DNA from 4 places in the Modestobacter italicus genome. Region 1 is predicted to be linked to each of the others. Evidence: predicted binding sites of a transcription regulator. Region 1 holds the regulator's gene; each other region holds the start of a gene.
What was found. The regulator LexA, encoded in region 1, represses DNA repair genes until DNA is damaged. The targets are predictions, from matches to a motif close to TCGAACANNTGTTCGA.
Positions count from the first base shown of each region.

Region 2: a site for LexA is predicted at 2,616-2,631, ahead of MODMU_RS16610 (DUF6504 family protein). Genes of this name have one in related genera too.
Region 3: a site for LexA is predicted at 2,591-2,606, ahead of MODMU_RS17535 (HNH endonuclease signature motif containing protein). Genes of this name have one in related genera too.
Region 4: a site for LexA is predicted at 1,798-1,813, ahead of MODMU_RS05170 (HNH endonuclease signature motif containing protein). Genes of this name have one in related genera too.

Region 1 covers NC_017955.1:4,269,686-4,273,931, reverse strand. The annotation lists gene MODMU_RS20265 (phosphatase PAP2 family protein) at 1-699, shown strand, start outside; gene MODMU_RS20260 (hypothetical protein) at 755-1,744, shown strand; gene lexA (transcriptional repressor LexA) at 1,811-2,617, opposite strand; gene MODMU_RS29175 (LysM peptidoglycan-binding domain-containing protein) at 2,913-3,521, shown strand; gene nrdR (transcriptional regulator NrdR) at 3,779-4,246, shown strand, end outside.
Region 2 covers NC_017955.1:3,471,957-3,476,202, forward strand. The annotation lists gene MODMU_RS16600 (DNA polymerase III subunit alpha) at 1-1,671, opposite strand, end outside; gene MODMU_RS16605 (SAV_6107 family HEPN domain-containing protein) at 1,668-2,180, opposite strand; gene MODMU_RS16610 (DUF6504 family protein) at 2,180-2,500, opposite strand; gene MODMU_RS16615 (MFS transporter) at 2,806-4,167, shown strand; gene MODMU_RS16620 (YbaK/EbsC family protein) at 4,231-4,246, shown strand, end outside.
Region 3 covers NC_017955.1:3,667,465-3,671,710, reverse strand. The annotation lists gene MODMU_RS17545 (ATP-dependent DNA ligase) at 1-590, opposite strand, end outside; gene MODMU_RS17540 (GNAT family N-acetyltransferase) at 643-1,041, opposite strand; gene MODMU_RS17535 (HNH endonuclease signature motif containing protein) at 1,094-2,587, opposite strand; gene MODMU_RS17530 (alpha/beta fold hydrolase) at 2,712-3,542, shown strand; gene MODMU_RS17525 (TIGR03617 family F420-dependent LLM class oxidoreductase) at 3,547-4,246, opposite strand, start outside.
Region 4 covers NC_017955.1:1,072,820-1,077,065, reverse strand. The annotation lists gene ychF (redox-regulated ATPase YchF) at 1-551, opposite strand, end outside; gene MODMU_RS05170 (HNH endonuclease signature motif containing protein) at 572-1,777, opposite strand; gene MODMU_RS05165 (response regulator) at 1,971-2,606, opposite strand; gene MODMU_RS05160 (sensor histidine kinase) at 2,603-3,850, opposite strand; gene MODMU_RS05155 (ABC transporter permease) at 3,829-4,246, opposite strand, start outside.

The DNA.
Region 1 (4,246 bases):
GGCCTGCCGTCCTCCCGGTCTGCGCCGGTCATCGGGGTCGGCCGGCCGCCGTGGTGGGTGCTGCTGCTCTCCGCGCTGGTGACCCTCGGGGTCACCGTCGACCTGCTCAACCGGGGCTGGCTGGAGCGGATGGACCTCCGGGTCTCCGAGGTGGTCAGCGTCTGGGACCTGCGGCACTCCGACGCCTACTGGTTCGTCTGGGCCTTCACCCAGGCCGGCGGCCGCGGCTTCATCCTCATCGTGCTGGCGGCCCTGGTCGGCTGGTTGGCCGTCCGCCGCCGGACCCTCGTCCCCCTGGTCCGCGTGCTGATGGCCCTGGCCCTGCTCACCGCGGTCGTCTACGCCTTCAAGTACGGCACCGGCCGGACGGCGCCGGCCTACCCCGGGTCGTTCTTCCACCGGGACGGCGCCAGCTACCCCTCCGGGCACGTGGCCAACGCCGTCCTGATGTGGGGGGTCGCCCGGTGGACGGCCGTGGAGTACGGGTTGCCCGCCTGGACGCAGCGCACCACCTGGGCGCTGAGCATCCTGGGGCCGCTGTGCACCGGCGTGGCCATGGTGGCGCTGGACTTCCACTGGGTCACCGACGCGGTCGTGGGGCTGGCCGTCGGGCTGCTGCTGTTGGGCGTGGTTCATGCACTCGACGCTGTCGTGGTGTCACGCTGGGTCCGTGCCAGAGCGGGCCGTTCGCAGCCCTGACCGCGCGGGACGCCGGAGAGCGGGCCGCGCGGCCCTCGGCGCGCCCCTCGGTCTGGTGCTCGCCGTCCTGCCGGTCGCCCCGGCCGTCGCCCAGGGCGCGGACGCCGCGCCCTACGGCGAGCCGAGCACGCGGTGCGCGGTCACCGACCCGCGGCTGCCGGAGCTCTCCGGGCTGGCCAGCGCCGGCGACTCGATGCTGGCCATGAACGACGGGGGCGACCGTGCCGAGGTGTTCGTCCTCGACGGCGGCTGCGCGATCGGCGAGGTCCGCTCCGCCGACGTCGACCCCTACGACCCGGAGGACCTGGCGCTGGCCGGGGACGGGACGATCTGGCTGGCCGACACCGGGGACAACAACCAGACCCGGGAGACCGTGGCGCTCATCGGCCTCCGCCCGGACGGCAGCTCCACCCTGACCCGGCTCACCTACCCGGACGGCCCGCACGACGCCGAGGCCCTCCTGCTGGCGCCGGACGGCACGCCGTACGTGGTCACCAAGGAGGTGCTGGGGGCCAGCGCCGTCTACCGGCCCGACGGCCCGCTCGCCGACGACGCCACCGTGCCGATGAGCCAGGTGCTCCGGCTCGGGTTCACCCTCACCGGGACCCCCGGCGGCCCGGTGGGGCGCGCCGGGCAGCTGCTCGTCACCGGCGGGTCGGTCTCGCCCGACGGCCAGCGGATCGCGCTGCGCACCTACACCGACGCCTACGTCTGGCCGCTGGTCGGCTCCGACGTGGTCGGCGCACTGGGCGGCTCCCCGGTCCGGGTGCCGCTGCCGGACTCACCTCAGGGCGAGGCGATCACGTTCGCCGCGAACAGCCGTGACCTGCTGGTGTCGGGGGAGGGGCTGCCGGCCACGGTGACCCTGGTGCCCGCGTCCGGCGCGCTCGAGCCGGCCGCGGCGACCGGCCCGGCCGAGGACGCCTCGGCCGACGGCGGGCTCGCCCGCTCGGTGAGCCCGCTGACGGCCGGGCTGATCGCCGCCCTGGTCGCCACCACCCTGGTGTGGCTCGTCGGCCGCTTCCGCCGCCGCCAGCAAGGCTGACCACCCGGCCCCCTCTCAGGTCCCCGCCACGAGCCTGCGAGTGGTGGGGGGAGAGGGGGTCCTTCCTCAGACGCGGCGCAGGACGGTGACGACCCGGCCCAGGACGGTGGCGTCGTCGCCGGGGATCGGCTCGTACGCCTCGTTGTGCGGCATCAGCCAGACGTGCCCGTCGCGGCGCTTGTAGGTCTTCACCGTGGCCTCGCCGTCGATCATGGCGGCCACGATCTCGCCGTTCTCCGCGGTCGGCTGCTGGCGGACGACGACCCAGTCGCCGTCACAGATGGCGGCGTCGACCATCGAGTCACCGGCGACCTTGAGCATGAACAGCGTGCCCTCGCCGACCAGCTCGCGGGGGAGCGGGAAGACCTCCTCCACCGCCTGCTCGGCCAGCACCGGGCCACCCGCGGCGATCCGGCCGACCAGCGGCACGTAGGTCGGGCGGGGCGCGGCGGCCTCGTCCACGCCGCTGGCGCCACCGGAGGCCGCGAGCGGCCCGGCGGCGGGCTCGGCGGCCTCGGTCATGACGGCGGTCTCGCCGGGGAGCCGGACGTCGAGCGCCCGCGGGCGGTTCGGGTCGCGCCGCAGCCAGCCCTTGCGCTGCAGCACCGAGAGCTGGTGGGCCACCGAGGAGGCCGAGGAGAGCCCGACCGCCTCGCCGATCTCGCGGACCGAGGGCGGGTAGCCGCGGCGGTCGATGGAGTCGCGGATGACCTCGAGCACCCGGCGCTGCCGCTGGGTCAGCCCGTCGCCGGCCTCGCCGCGGTCGGGGAACTCCCGGATCGCCGCACCGGCGCCGGCCGCCCCCGTCTCCCCGGCGCGACCGCGCCGCGCGGAGCCCTTGCCACTGCCTGCCGTCGGGCCGTCGACCGCCATGTGTCCTCCTCGTCCGGCTGCCGGGGCAGCGGTTCCCGGGTGCGTCGCCGCACTCCGGGCGGGGCCGGCGCGGCGATCCCGATCTCGATCGCAGGTGAACGGTAGCGGGTCACACCCGTGTAGTTCAAACACCTGTTCGAAGAAGTCGGTGTCAGGGGCTGGACTTGTCGGTGGGATGCGGTAGACATCGCACAGACGTTCGAATCGAACAGGCGTTCGAGGGCAGTGCTCCACGCCTGGTCGGTCGCACGGCCCGTCCCGCCGCCCGGCACCGTCTGACCCCAGGAGCGCCCTCGTGACCAGCCCCCAGCGCCGTGTCCCTCCCCCCGTCGCGCCGCTGTCCGAGTTCCCGGCCGAGCGCCTCGCCTCCCGGCCGGTCGCCGTCCCGCCGGCGGCCGCGCGCTGCGGCGTGCCGGCCGGGCGCGGCCCCCGGGCGGCCGCGCCGGCGACCTCCCGGCGGGACCCGGCCCGACCGGGGGCCCGGCCGGCGTGGGCCGGTGCGCCGGCGTCCGGGCGCCCGGTCCGCGGGGGCTGCGCGGTCGAGGGCGGGGAGCGCCGCGCGGCGCCGGCGCGCGCGGTCGCCGGGTGGCGGCCGGCGCCCGACGAGTTCATCCCGGTCCGGCTCACCGAGCGGGGCCGCCGGGTGGTCGCCGGGCTGTCGATCGCGGTGGGGTTGTCCATCGCCGCGGCCACCGTGGTCACCGTCCAGCTCAACGCCGAGCGGGGTGGGCTGGAGCTGGCCGGGTCCTCGACCGTCGTGGTGCAGCCGGGCGACACGCTCTGGTCGCTGGCCCGGCAGGTGGCCCCCGAGGAGGACGCGCGGGCCGTGGTCGACGCCATCGTCGACCTCAACGGGCTCCGGGACGTCGACCTGCTGCCGGGTGCGGTGCTGCAGCTGCCGTGACGCCGGGTCGGAACGGGCCGGTCAGGCGCGTGGGACGGGCGGGGCGCACGCGACGGGGGAAGACGCGCCGGGGCCCAGAGGTTGTACCTGTAGTGGTGCGGGGTTAACCTCACCCCAACATCTTGTAGTGACAGAGATGTAAGTCAGTCCACAGGCGCTTCCCCAGGTCAACCCCAGGACATCCACCGGATGTCCCCCGGTCGGTCCACAGGGAGCGTCGGGCGGTCGCCCTCCACGGGCCGCCGATCGACGAGGAGGTGCCCCCGGTGCGTTGCCCGTTCTGCCACAGCCCAGACAGCCGGGTCATCGACTCACGCGAGACCGACGAGGGCGCGACGACACGCCGTCGCCGGTCCTGCCCGGTCTGCGGTCGGCGGTTCACGACCGTGGAGGAGCCCGTGCTGGCGGTCGTCAAGCGCAGCGGCGTCAGCGAGCCGTTCGACCGCAACAAGGTCATCGCCGGCGTCCGCCGGGCCTGCCAGGGCCGCCCGGTCGACGAGGGGCAGCTGGCCGTCCTCGCCGCCAAGGTCGAGGACGCGGTGCGCGCCACCGGCTCGGCCGAGGTGCCCAGCAACGAGGTGGGCCTCGCCATCCTCGGGCCGCTGCGCTACCTCGACGAGGTCGCCTACCTGCGCTTCGCCAGCGTCTACCGGTCCTTCAGCTCGGCGGCCGACTTCGAGAAGGAGATCGCCGAGCTCAAGCGGCTGCGTCCCGCGTCCACCGCC
Region 2 (4,246 bases), 800 kb from region 1:
CAGCAGCACCCCGCACGGGTGCAGGGCGATGTGCCGGGGCAGCCCGTCGAGCCGGGCGACCAGGTCGAACAGCAGGTCCAGGTCACCGCTGCCGCCGCTGCGCCGGGAGCCCATCCGGCTGGCCCGCAGCTCCGGCAGGTCGCGCAGCGCGGCGTGCACCTGGTCGGCCCGGATGTGCGGGAACGCCTTGGCCACCGCGTCGACCTCCGCCGGCGGGAGCCCGAGGGCCGCCCCGACGTCGCGGATCGCGTGCCGCACCCGGTAGGTGTCCATCATCGAGATGCAGCTGACCCGGTGCGCGCCGAACCGCGCGATCACCGCGTCGTAGACCTCCATCCGCCGGGCGGACTCGACGTCGATGTCGATGTCGGGCAGCTGGTGGCGCAGCGGGGAGAGGAAGCGCTCCATCAGCAGGCCGTAGCGGATCGGGTCGACGTCGGAGATGCCCAGCAGGTAGGTGACCAGGCTGCCGGCCCCCGACCCGCGGGCCGCCGCCCGCACCCGCAGCTCCTTGATCAGCGCGACCACGTCGGCGACGGTGAGGAAGTAGGAGGGGTAGCCGAGCTGGTCGATGACCGCCAGCTCGTCCTCCAGCCGCTCGCGCACCGCGGCCGACGGGGTCATCGCCCGCCGGCCGAAGCCCGCCTCGCAGCGCGCCCGGAGCACCCCGGAGGGGCCCATCCCGCGCTCGGCCGCCGTGGTGACCACGTCGAGCTCGGGGTAGCGGACGGTGCCGATGCCCAGGTCGGCGCGGACGTCGACCGCGCACTGCTCGGCGATGCCGGCGGTGGTGGCCAGCAGCCGCCGGGCGGCGTCCCGGTCGGGGCCGGCCAGCTCCTCGGCGAGGTCGGCCATCTCCTTGCCCGACTTCAGGTACCCCTCGGCCGTGCGCCGGTCGACGTGCCGCTGCCCCAGCGGCACCAGCCGGCGGCTGGCGTCCAGCACGTCGGCGGTGGGCGCGTCGAGGGCGTCGACGTAGCGGACCGCGTTGGTGAGCACCGCCGGCACCCCGGTCTCGGCGGCGAACCGCAGCAGCGCCTGGGCGCGGGACCGGTCGCCCTGGCCGCGGTGGTGCACCACCTCCAGGGCGAGCTGGCCGGGACCGAACACCGCCTGCCAGGCCGCCAACCGGGCGCGGGCCAGGTCGGCGTGGCCCTCCGCGAGCGCCCGGCCCACCGAGGACCCCGGCCCCAGCAGGGCCAGCAGCCCGGTGGCGTGCGCGGCGGCCAGCGGCAGCGAGCTGACCGGCTCCCCGCGGGTGCCGCCCAGGTGGGTGGCGCTGGTCAGCCGGCACAGCGACGCCCAGCCGGCGCCGTCCTTGGCGAGGAAGGTGACCCGGGGCAGGCGCGGGTCGACGCTGGCGCCACCGCGGGCCGGTGCCCGGCGCCCGACCGGGTGCCGCGCCCGGTGCAGGTCGGCGGCCCGGACCCGACCCGGTTCGCCACCGGCCACGGGGTCGACGGCGAGGTCGACCCCGAACAGCGGGCGGATCCCCGCCGCCCGGCAGGCGACGGCGAACTTCACCGCCCCGTACAGGCCGTCCCGGTCGGTCAGCGCCAGGGCGCCCATGCCGTGCTCGGCGGCCCGGGCGACGAGGTCGGCCGGGTGGTTGGCGCCGTGCCGCATCGAGTACCCGGACGCGACGTGCAGGTGGACGAAGGGGTCGCTCACGAACCCGAGCGCCCGGCCGGACGGCGGGAGCCCGAGCCCATCGACCGGAGGCGGGCCGGGGACTGCGGGGGCACCGCCCGGCTGATCGACGTCTCGACGACGCCGAGGAAGGTGGCGACGTCGCGGACCAGGTCGTCGGCCTCCCGCTCGGTCACCGCGGAGGAGAGCCCGGCCTCGGCCGCGGCGCGCTTGGCCGCACCGGCGGCGAAGAACGCCGCCCACTCGCCCAGCTCGGGCGCGACCTGGCCGATGAGCACCCAGGCGCTGCGCGGTCGGCGGCGCCCCGGCTCGGGCTGGGTGCGGGCAGCCAGCACCGCGGCCGCGCCGCGGAGCGCGGCCAGGTGGGCGGTGGCGTAGCGCCAGCCGGCGTCGGGGCAGGTGGCGGCCTCGGCCAGCCCGCGGTGGGCCTGACCGAGCAGCTGGGCGGCGACGGCCGGCAGCGGCGGGGGCAGCGGGAGCTGGCCCTCGACGGGCCGGTCGTCGTAGGACATGACGCGTGCGGCGCCCATCAGTCGTGCGCCCGGACGAGCAGCCACTGGTTGGCCGTCGGCTCCCAGGACAGGTCGAACACCCCGGCGAAGCTCATCCGGGACCGCCCGGCCCGGACCGCCTCGACCCGCCAGACCTGCCGGGTGGCGACGAGCTCCGCCGAGGCGCCGCCGGCGGGGTCGCCCTGCCACCACGGCGCGGTCTCCACCCAGGAGTCGAGCAGCTCACCCACGACGTAGCGCGTCTGACCCCGCCAGAACTGGGCCGGCCCCGACGGCCCCTGCTCGACCTGCACCTCTTCACCGACGCGGCCTCCGGCCCCGACGAGCACCCGGCTCATGACAGACTCCCGCACTCTCAGCCCCCACCTGCGGCACCACCACCGACCCGGCGGGGAAGCACCCGCGCACCGAGGTGCGCGGCTGACCCGGGCCGGTGGACAGCTCCACCGGTGTTCGAACAGGTGTTCGAACCCCGAGAAGTAGACCGGACCGCACCGGGGGCGTCAAGCCGACACGGCCGTGCTGTGGACGTGTCGGTGCAGTCACTGCACCGACCGGAAACCCGGTTGCCCCGGGGTCCTGCCGCGCGGTCGACTGGTCCGGCCCGCCGACCGTCGGGCCCGCCCACCAGCAGGAGGAACACGTGCCGGCCCTGCCGCGGGCGCTGAGCCCCCTCCGGCACCCCGGGTACCGGTGGCTGGCCGCCGCCCTCGTCCTGTCCCTCACCTCCACCGGGCTCTACCTGCTGGCCGTGGTGTGGCAGGTGATCGAGCTCGGTGGCGGACCGGCCGCGCTGTCCCTGGTCACCACCGGCACGGCCGTCGGCATGCTGCTCACCACGCTGCTCGGCGGCGCGCTGGCCGACCGGGTGCCCCAGCGGCCGATCCTGATCGTCGTCGCGCTGATCGAGCTGACCGCGACGTCGGCGGTCGCCGGGCTGTCGCTGTCCGGGCTGCTCCAGCTGTGGCACCTGGCGGTCGCGTCGCTGCTCGTCGGGCTGGCCCAGGGGCTGTACTACCCGGCGTACTCGGCGCTGGTCCCGGCCCTGCTGCCGGCCGACGACCTGCTCGCGGCCAACGGCCTGGAGGGTTTCCTCCGGCCGCTGCTGACCCAGGCCGGCGGCCCGGCGGCGGCCGGTGCGATCGTCGCGGCCAGCTCGCCCGGGGTGGCCCTGCTCGTCACCGCCGTGGCCGCCCTGGGCGCCGTGCTGGCCCTCCTCGGCCTGCCGCGCACCCCGCTGCGGCGCGACCTCACCGCCGAGGCCACGGCGGACGGCGGGCGGGCCCGGCACCCCGTCGTCGCGGTGCTGGTCGACGTCCGGGCCGGCTTCGCCTACATGGTCGCGACCCCGTGGTTGCTCTCGACGCTGCTGTTCGCCTCGGTGCTCGTGCTGGTGGTGATCGGTCCGCTGGAGGTGCTCACCCCCTTCGCCGTCCGCGAGCAGACCGGCGGCGGCCCGGCCGAGCACTCCCTGGTGCTGGCCGCCTTCGGCCTCGCCGGTGCGGCGGGCTCGCTCGTCGTCGCCTCCCGGCGGCTGCCGCGCCGCTACCTGACCGTGATGATCATGCTGTGGGGCGCCGGCTGCCTGCCGCTGGCGCTGTTCGGGGTGGCCACCCAGCTGTGGGTGATGGTGGTGGCCTCGGCCGTCGTCGGCGCCACCTTCCAGGGCGCCACCGTCATCTGGGGCACGCTGCTGCAGCGCCGGGTCCCGCCGGCCCTGCTCGGCCGGGTCTCCAGCCTGGACTTCTTCGTCTCGCTGGCGTTCATGCCGCTGTCGATGGCGCTGGCCGGCCCGGTGAGCGAGCAGATCGGCGTGGCCGCGACCTTCGCCCTCGCCGGCGCGGTGCCACCGGTGCTGGCCGTGCTGGCGATCGCCGCCGCCCGGCTGGGCGCCGACGAGATCGCCCACCCGCTCGACACCGCCGGCGACACCACCGACGACGGCACCAGCGACGACGGCACGGCGGCGGACGACGCCCGGCCGCTGGACGCCGACCTGCGGTGAGCCCGCGCACCGCCCGCCGTCCCGGGTGGCACGCCCGGCGGAGGACGGTGGGAGGATCGCCGCATGACCGCAGCGGAGA
Region 3 (4,246 bases), 600 kb from region 1:
TTGGTCATCAGCCGCTGGTCGGGGGCGTAGACCTGGTCGCCGCGCTTGGCGATGACGCCGTCGAGCCCGGCGCCCTCGAACTCGGCGAACCAGCGCTGCCCGACCTCGGCGTCCTGGGTGACGGTGCTGACGTACACCGGGGCCTTCGCGCCGGCCAGCGCCTCGCGCAGCCGGGCCTGCCGCTCGGCGTAGGGGGTCTCCAGCAGCGACTCGTCGCCGATGGCCAGCAGGTCGAAGGCGACGAAGGACGCCGGGGTCTCGGTGGCCAGCTTGGTCACCCGCGAGGCGGCCGGGTGGATGCGCTGCAGCAGCGACTCGAAGTCCAGCCGGTCACCCCGGGGGACGACAATTTCCCCGTCGACGACGCACCGCTCCGGCAGCTGGGCCTTGACCGCCTCGGCGACGTCGGGGAAGTAGCGGGTCAGCGGGCGCTCGTTGCGGCTGCCCAGCTCGACCTCGTCGCCGTCCCGGAAGACGATGCAGCGGAAGCCGTCCCACTTCGGCTCGTAGAACCAGCCCTCCCCGGTGGGCAGCGCCGCCGCGGGCTTGGCGAGCATCGGCTTGACCGGGGGCATCACGGGCAGGTCCATGCCGGTCAGTCAAGCAGTCCGGCCCGGTGGTGTGCGGGAACGCCGCAGCGGGTCACAGCGCCATCAGCCCAGCTCGGGTGGGGAGGAAGCCGCAGGCGTCGAGGTAGAAGGGCGCCAGCTCGTCGGCGAAGTCCACGTGCAGCCACTCGCACCCGGCGGCGCGGGCGCCGTCGCGGGCCGCCTCGACCAGCCGGCGCCCGACGCCCGCGTGCCGGCTGGCGGCGGCGACCATCAGGTCCTGCAACCAGGCGTGCACCTCGCCGTCCCACACCACGTTGACGAAGCCGGCGAGGACGTCGGCGTCCCGGGCGGTGACCCAGCCGAGACTGTGCGCGGCCACCTGGTCGCGCCAGTTCCACTCGTCGTCGCTGAACACGCGGGTGCCGAAGGCCTCCGCGTGCAGCTGGTTGGCCTCGCTGCTGGTGAACGGCCCACGCCACCGGATCTCCACGCCGCGCAGGGTAGGGAGACCGGGACGTGGGCGGCCAACGAGTTCCGCCGGACTAGAAGGGTGGCGGGTCGTCGTCCGGCGGCGGCTCGGGTTCTGGCGCTGGTGGTGGTCGCATGCCCGGTGGCCGGGTCGTCCGGGTGACGCCGGAGGGTGTGGTGACCTGCAGGACCCCGTCAGGGGTCATGGTGAACCGCCAGCCGGGGGCGAAGGTCTTGAGGCGGTGGTGGGAGCGGCACAGGCAGCAGAGGTTGGCGCAGTCCGTGGCGCCGCCGCACGCGGCGGGGACGACGTGGTCGAGGTCGGCCCAGCCGACGCGTTGCCCGCAGTTGGGGAACCGGCAGCGCCGGTCGCGGGTGGTGCTGAAGGCCCGCTGGCGGTCTGTGGGTTCGTAGGCTGCTGTCTCGGGCGGCGGGCCGGCGATCGGGCAGCTGCACTCCCTGTCGGGATGGGCGAGGCAGCCGCGGCGGGCCAGCCGGTCGAGGTCGGTCGGCGTCAGCGTGGCCAGCAGCTGGCCGTCCGGGCCGGTGATCGCGAAGGTCAGCGTCCCGCCCTCAGGCGGCGTGAGGCCGAGTGCGCTGACCCGGGCGAGCAGCTCGCGGACGTGGGCGGCGGTGATCGGCAGCCCGTTCACCTCACCCGGCCGGCTGCTGATGCCGGCCAGCCCGTCGAGGTCGGCGGTGACGGTCAGGTTCGCCGTCACCGGCGGGAGCCCGTGGTCTCCCGGGCGGCGGATCAGCAGGGACAGCACGTGTGCGCGCAGCGCTCCGATTCGCCGCGGGTCACCGTCGGCTTTGAGCATCTTCGCCAGCTGGTCGACGATGTCGTAGCACTCGACCGCCTCGTCGGTGGGCAGGTCCGCGGCCAGCGTCGACCGGCCGTCGGTGGCGTTGGGGTAGACGTGGACGTCGGCGGCCTTCTCGGCCTCCTCGCGGCGCACGTCGGCCGCTTCGGCGTCCAGTTGGACCATCAGCTCGGTGGCCCGGTCCTTCAGCCGGTAGACCGACAGATCCGAGGCCTCGGAGAGCAGCGCGTCTTCGACCTGCCCGGCCACGGCGGCGGTGGTGTGGATGAGCACCTCGGCCAGGGTCTGCGCGCGGCGCTCGTCCAGATCCCCGGCCCGCAGCGCGGCGAAGGTGCCGGGCAGCTTCTTCTGCCAGGTCAGGGCGTGGTCGAGCTTCTTCGCTGCGGTGGTGCGGCCGAGGTTGAGCACGGTGGCCAGCTCGGCGGTGAAGAACTCGCTGATCCCGTCCCCACGGCTGTTGCCGGACCAGTCGCCCTTCCGGGCGCCCGGGGTGCCCGGCTGCGGGTCCGCGTCGGCGGGGCGGGCACCGGCCATGGTCAGGATCAGCTCCGCCTCTTCGGCGGTGTCCTGGGCCCGCTGACGGTGGATGGCCTGCAACCGGGCGGCCGCCTGCTCCGGTGACGACGACCTCGCCATGGCGACCGGGTCGGGCTGGGCATGCCCGTCACCGATCCAGACCACGTCGATCCGCGACCGCCACGACCCGGGCATCTGCGGCCCCGGTGCCGTCGCCGTCGTCTCCACGCGTCGAACATACGTACGGGGTACGACAGTTTCGGCCCGTCCTGGCACCGATCCTGCGATGAGTTCCGGCGGCACTGCGGGTCCTCCCTGCACCAGCGCACCGCCGTCCCAGCCAGGAGGACCCATGACCGCCACCGCCCCCACCGCCGTGACCACCGGGACGCTCGGCGTGCCGGGTGCGCGGCTGCACTACGAGGTCCGGGGCACCGGGCCCCTGGTGGTGCTGGTCGGCGCCCCGATGGGGGCCGATGCGTTCGCCCCGCTGGCCGGGCTGCTGGCCAATGACCACACGGTGCTCACCACCGATCCCCGCGGCGTCGGACGCAGCCCGGTCGACGACCCGGAGCAGGACTCGACCCCGGAGCTGCGGGCCGACGACCTCTCCCGGCTGATCGCCCACCTCGGTGCCGGACCGGCCGTGGCCCTGGGCTCCAGCGGCGGTGCCGTCAGCGTGCTGGCACTGGCGCAGGCGCACCCCGAGCAGGTCACGACCGTCGTCGCCCACGAGCCGCCGCTGTCGGAGCTGGTCGACGACCGCGACCGGCTGCGGGCGGGCACCGAGCGGATCATCGCCACCTACCTGGTCGAGGGCTCCGCCGCCGCGTGGCGCGAGTTCATGGCCGTCGGTGACATCGTCGTCCCCGAGGACGACGCGCACACGGCCCCGCCGGCGGGGGAGCCCGACCCGCAGGCGGTCGCCGACGAGCGGCACTTCTTCCTGCACGAGCTGCGCGGCACGACCACCTGGCAGCCGGACCTCGCGGCGCTGCGTGCGGTGCCGACCCGGGTCGTGGTCGGGATCGGTGGGTCCTCCGGCGGGGAGCTCTGCGACCGCACCTCGCGGGCGCTGGCGGCCGCCCTCGGCGTCAACCCGACGATGTTCCCCGGCTCGCACATCGGCTTCCTCGAGGACCCGGTCGCCTTCGCCGCCCGGTTCCGCGAGGTCCTCGGCTGACCGGTCAGCCGGACGTCAGGCGCTTGACGTCGGTGGCGATCTGCAGGAGCAGCTCCCGGTCGGGCACGCCCACGCCGTTCACGGCGAAGCGGGTCACGACACCGGCTCCCCGCTCGGCCAGCCGAGCCGCCACGGTCCCCGGCTCGCCGACGACGGCGAAGGTCTGCAGGACCTCGTCGTCGACGAGCTCGCCCATGGTGGTCCACCGGTCGTCCGCCCGGGTCCGGGACAGCCGGTTCAGCTCGTCGCCGAGGTCGCCCCAGCCGTGCAGGTCGAGGACCGGGCGGTAGGCCGGCGTCGAGCCGTAGAAGGCCAGCTGCTGGCGGACCGCCCGGGTCGAGGCGGCGAGCTCCTCCTCGGTGCGGCCGGTGACGAGGAAGGTGGAGTCGACGACCTGCGAAGCGGGCGAGCCGGTGCGCCCGGCCGCACCGCGCGCCAGCGCGGGGAGGCTCACCTCGCGCAGGTAGCGCTCGGTGGTGAACGGGTGCACGAGCAGCCCGTCGGCGACCGCGCCCGCCGTCTCGGTCATCCGCGGGCCGACCCCGGCGAGGAGCACCTCCGGGTCGGGGGAGAGGGTCGGCGGGGTGAACATCGGCGTCATCAGGGTGTGCCGGTAGAACATGCCCCGGAAGTCGAGCTGCTCGCCGGTCGCCCAGGCCGCCCAGATGGTGCGCAGCGCCGTGACGAACTCCGCCATCCGCGCG
Region 4 (4,246 bases), 2.4 Mb from region 1:
GGGTCGACGCCGGCGGCGAACAGCGTCGTCCCCTTGTCGAGCACCTCCTGGGCGGCGACGGCAGCGTCGTGCAGCGCCTTGCGCTCCTTGTCCTTCCGCGACTCCTTCTCCAGCCGCGGGATGGCCTTCTCCAGCGTCTGCAGGTCGGCCAGCACCAGCTCGGTGTTGATCGTCTCGATGTCGTCGGCCGGGTCGACCTTGCCCTCGACGTGGACGACGTCGGGGTCGGTGAACACCCGGATCACCTGGCAGATCGCGTCGCTCTCGCGGATGTTGGCGAGGAACTTGTTGCCCAGCCCCTGGCCCTCGCTGGCGCCGCGCACGATGCCGGCGATGTCGACGAAGGACACCGTCGCCGGGATGATCTTCTGCGAGCTGAACACCTCGGCCAGCTTGGCCAGCCGCGGGTCGGGGACGCCGACGACGCCGACGTTGGGCTCGATCGTGGCGAACGGGTAGTTCGCGGCGAGCACGTCGTTCTTGGTAAGCGCGTTGAAGAGCGTCGACTTGCCGACGTTGGGCAGGCCGACGATCCCGATGGTGAGACTCACGGGAGACCAGCTTACGGGCGTCAGACGAGCAGTCTCGGTCCGATGAGGATCTCGGTGCCGTCGGGCCGCCAGGTGTGCCATCGCCCGTCGGGATCTCGTTCGACCCGGAACCCGTGGTGGACCTTGGTGTGGTGCCGTTCGCAGAGCAGCCCGGAGTTGTCCAGGTTGGTCTCCCCACCGTTGATCCAGTGGATCAGGTGGTGGACGTCGCACCAGTGCGTCGGGGCATCGCATCCGGCGAACACGCAGTGCCCGTCGCGGGCCTCGACGGCCTTGCGGAGCCCGGGCGTGACCACCCGGTGGTCGCGGCCCAGGTCCAGCGGGACCCCGTCGGGGCCCATCACGATGCGGGAGATGCTGCCGTCGCAGGCCAGCCAGCGGGCCCGCGCGGCCGAGATCTGCGACCCGAACCCTGTCCTGGCGGCGCCGGGGTTGGTCGCGGGGTCGACGAAGTCGTCCATGTCCAGCCCGAGCACCACGTGCGGCTTCTGCGTCCGCAGCGTGGGCAGGTTCCCGGCAGCCAGCTGGTTGTCGACCAGCTGCACCAGGGCGTCGGCCTGCTGCTGGGCGCGGGTCCGCTCATCACCCTTCGGGCGGGAGGCCTGCACGATCGACTCGATCCCGGCCAGCACCTTCTCGATCCCGACCGCATCCAGGTCGAAGCGGCCGGTGCCGCTGCCATCGGCGTGCCGGGTGACAGTGAACCGCCGTCCCTCGGTGGGGTCGGGCTCGGCCCCGTCGGGGTCGAGGGCCTCCCGGTAGTGGTGCACCACCTGCGGCAACCGCGCGTGAGACTCACTGTGCGCGACAACGACCAGCGCCTGGTCGATGACGCCCAGGTCCACGCCCTGCGCGTCCGCGGCAGCCCGCGCCGCGTCGTCCGCGATCGGCGCGATCGCAGCCACCTGCCCGGCAGTCACCGTGCCGTCGGCAAACGCCGCCGCGGTGGCCGGCAGATGCTCCAAGGCCCGACCCGAGCGCACCATCCGACCGGCTTCGCCAGGGGTGAGATGGCCGTGGCCGCGCAGCCAGGAGGCCATCGTCTTCTTACCGTCATGCTCAGCCGCGCCGGTGGCGTCAGCGTGCCGCACGGTGCGGGTCAGCTCCGCGGCGACCCGATTGGCCAGTTGCAGCAGCGCCGCCGTGCGCGCCAGGACCGCACCCGAGGGCAGCGCGAAGAGGTCCTCAGCGGCGAGCGCATCGAGCGCGGACTGCAACTCGCCCACTGGACACCTCCGCCACGTCTTCGAACACCTGTACGAAGTCTAGCGGAACAAGCACCATCTCGCGACCTGAATCCCCAGGTCAGACGCCTGCCCACAGATCCGGAGACGCCCTTGACAAGGTGCCGCGGAAGACGCCGGACCACCGAAAGCGCGCCTTTGGCGGAGGGGCAGTGAGCCGGGCGTCAGGAGGCCGTCAGGCGGCGCCGGGGCCGGGGAGGAGCCCGCGCTCGACGGCCACCAGCACGGCCCGAGTCCGGTCGTCGACGCCCAGCTTGGCGAACACCCGCAGCAGGTGGGTCTTCACCGTCGCCTCGCCGATGAACAGCTCTCGGCCGATCTCGGCGTTGGTCAGCCCGCGGGAGACCCCGGCGAGCACCTGCAGCTCGCGGGCGGTCGGCGCCTCGACGGCCGGCGCGCGCATCCGGGACATCAGCCTCGCCGCCACCGGCGGCGCCAGCACGGTCTCCCCGCGGGCCGCGGCCCGGACGGCGTCGGCGAGCTGCGGCAGCGGGGTGTCCTTGAGCAGGTAGCCCGTCGCGCCGGCCTCGACGGCCCGCACGATGTCGGCGTCCGTGTCATAGGTGGTCAGCACCAGCACCCGGACGTCGGGGTGCGCGGCGGCGATCCGGCCGGTCGCCGTCACGCCGTCCATCCGCGGCATCCGCAGGTCCATCAGGACGACGTCCGGGCGGTGCTCGGCGACCGCGGCCAGCGCCTCGAGCCCGTCGGAGGCCTCCGCCACGACGTCCAGGTCGGGCTGGGCGGCGAGCCAGCCGACCAGCCCGCCGCGGACCACCGGGTGGTCGTCGACCACGAGGACCCGGGTCACCGGACCGGCACCCGCACCGTCACCCGGGTGCCCTCGCCCGGCGCGGACACCACGTCGACGGCACCGCCCACCTGCGCCGCCCGGTCCCGCAGCCCGGCCAGCCCGACGCCGGGGGCGGCCGCGGCGTCGAAGCCCACGCCGTCGTCCTCGACGTGCACGGAGACCTGCGCCGACGCACCCGTCCCGACCCGGCTGACCCGCAGCACCACCGCGGTGGCCGAGGCGTGCCGCCGGACGTTGGCCAGCGCCTCCTGGGCGCCGCGCAGCAGCACGATCTCCTCGGCGCGGGACAGGCCGCCGCCGTCGCCCAGCGCGGAGGTGTCCAGCCGGGTGGCCAGCCCGGTCTCCCGGCCGAACCGCTCGGCGAGCCGCTGCAGCGCCTCCACCAGCGTCGAGGAGTCCAGCGCCACCGGGGCGAAGGCGGCGACCATGGCCCGGGCCTCGCCGAGGTTCTCCCGGGCCACCTCCTCGATGAGCGCCACCCGCTCGGCGGCCGCCAATGGGTCCGCCGGCAGCTGGGCCGCCACCGTCTGGGCCAGGACGACGATGCTCGTGTAGCCTTGGGCGAGGGTGTCGTGCACCTCGCGCGCCCACCGCTCCCGCTCCGCCGCGACGCCCCGCTCGTGGTGCGCGACCGCCAGCTCGTCGCGGGTGGCCTGCAGCTCGGCGATGAGCTGGTCGCGCTGCACGCTCAGGGTGAGCAGGCGGTGCACCCACAGCCCCATGAGCAGGCTCAGCGCCGCGCCCAGCAGCGTCTCCCCCGGCCCCCACAGCGGCTCGTCGCCGCGCGTCCAGGCGACCAGCGGGCCGGCGGTGGCGGCCGCAGCGAGCACCAGGGTCCACAGCACGCCCGCCGGCAGCGTCCCGGTCACGAACCAGACCAGCGGGTAGGCGACCCACATGACGAACAGCAGCGACGGCTGCTGCCAGGCCAGCACCGCCACCACCGCGACGTGCACCGCCAGGAAGCCGGCGGCCCGCAGGCCGCCGGCGTCGACCGCCGCCCACGCACCGGCCAGCAGGTAGGAAAGCGCCCACACCGCCAGTGCCGCCACCAGCAGCGGGCGGTCGCCGTCCAGCGCCTCGACCAGCGCGACGGCGACCACCGCGGCGAACGCCAGGTGCAGCACCCCGCCGACCACCCGGGCCGTCCCACGCGGCAACGGGCTGCTGCCGTCGTCCCGGGCCGGGACGACGGCAGCGCGCCAGCCGGAGCCGGAGGTCACCCCTCGGCCCGACGCCACCGGAACGTCCGCACGCACACCACGAGACCGATGATCACCCATGCCAGCAGCACCAGGACAGTGCGACCGTGCTCCCAGCTGCCGGCGACCTCGAACGCGCCCGCCTGCTCGGGCAGGAACGCCGACCGCATCCCCTGGGTCAGCCACTTCAGCGGGAACAGCGCGGCGAGCTGCTGCATCCAGCCGGGCAGCTCCAGGAAGCCGAAGAAGACGCCGGAGAAGAACTGCAGGACCAGCGCCAGCGCGGAGATGCCGGTGGTCACCGAGGACGCGTTGCCCGGCAGCGCCGACACCGCGATCCCGAGCACCGTGCCGGCCAGCGCCCCGAGCACGGCCACCCAGCCGAAGGTGAGCCAGTGGGCGAGGTCGACGGGCATCGGGACGTCGTAGCCGTAG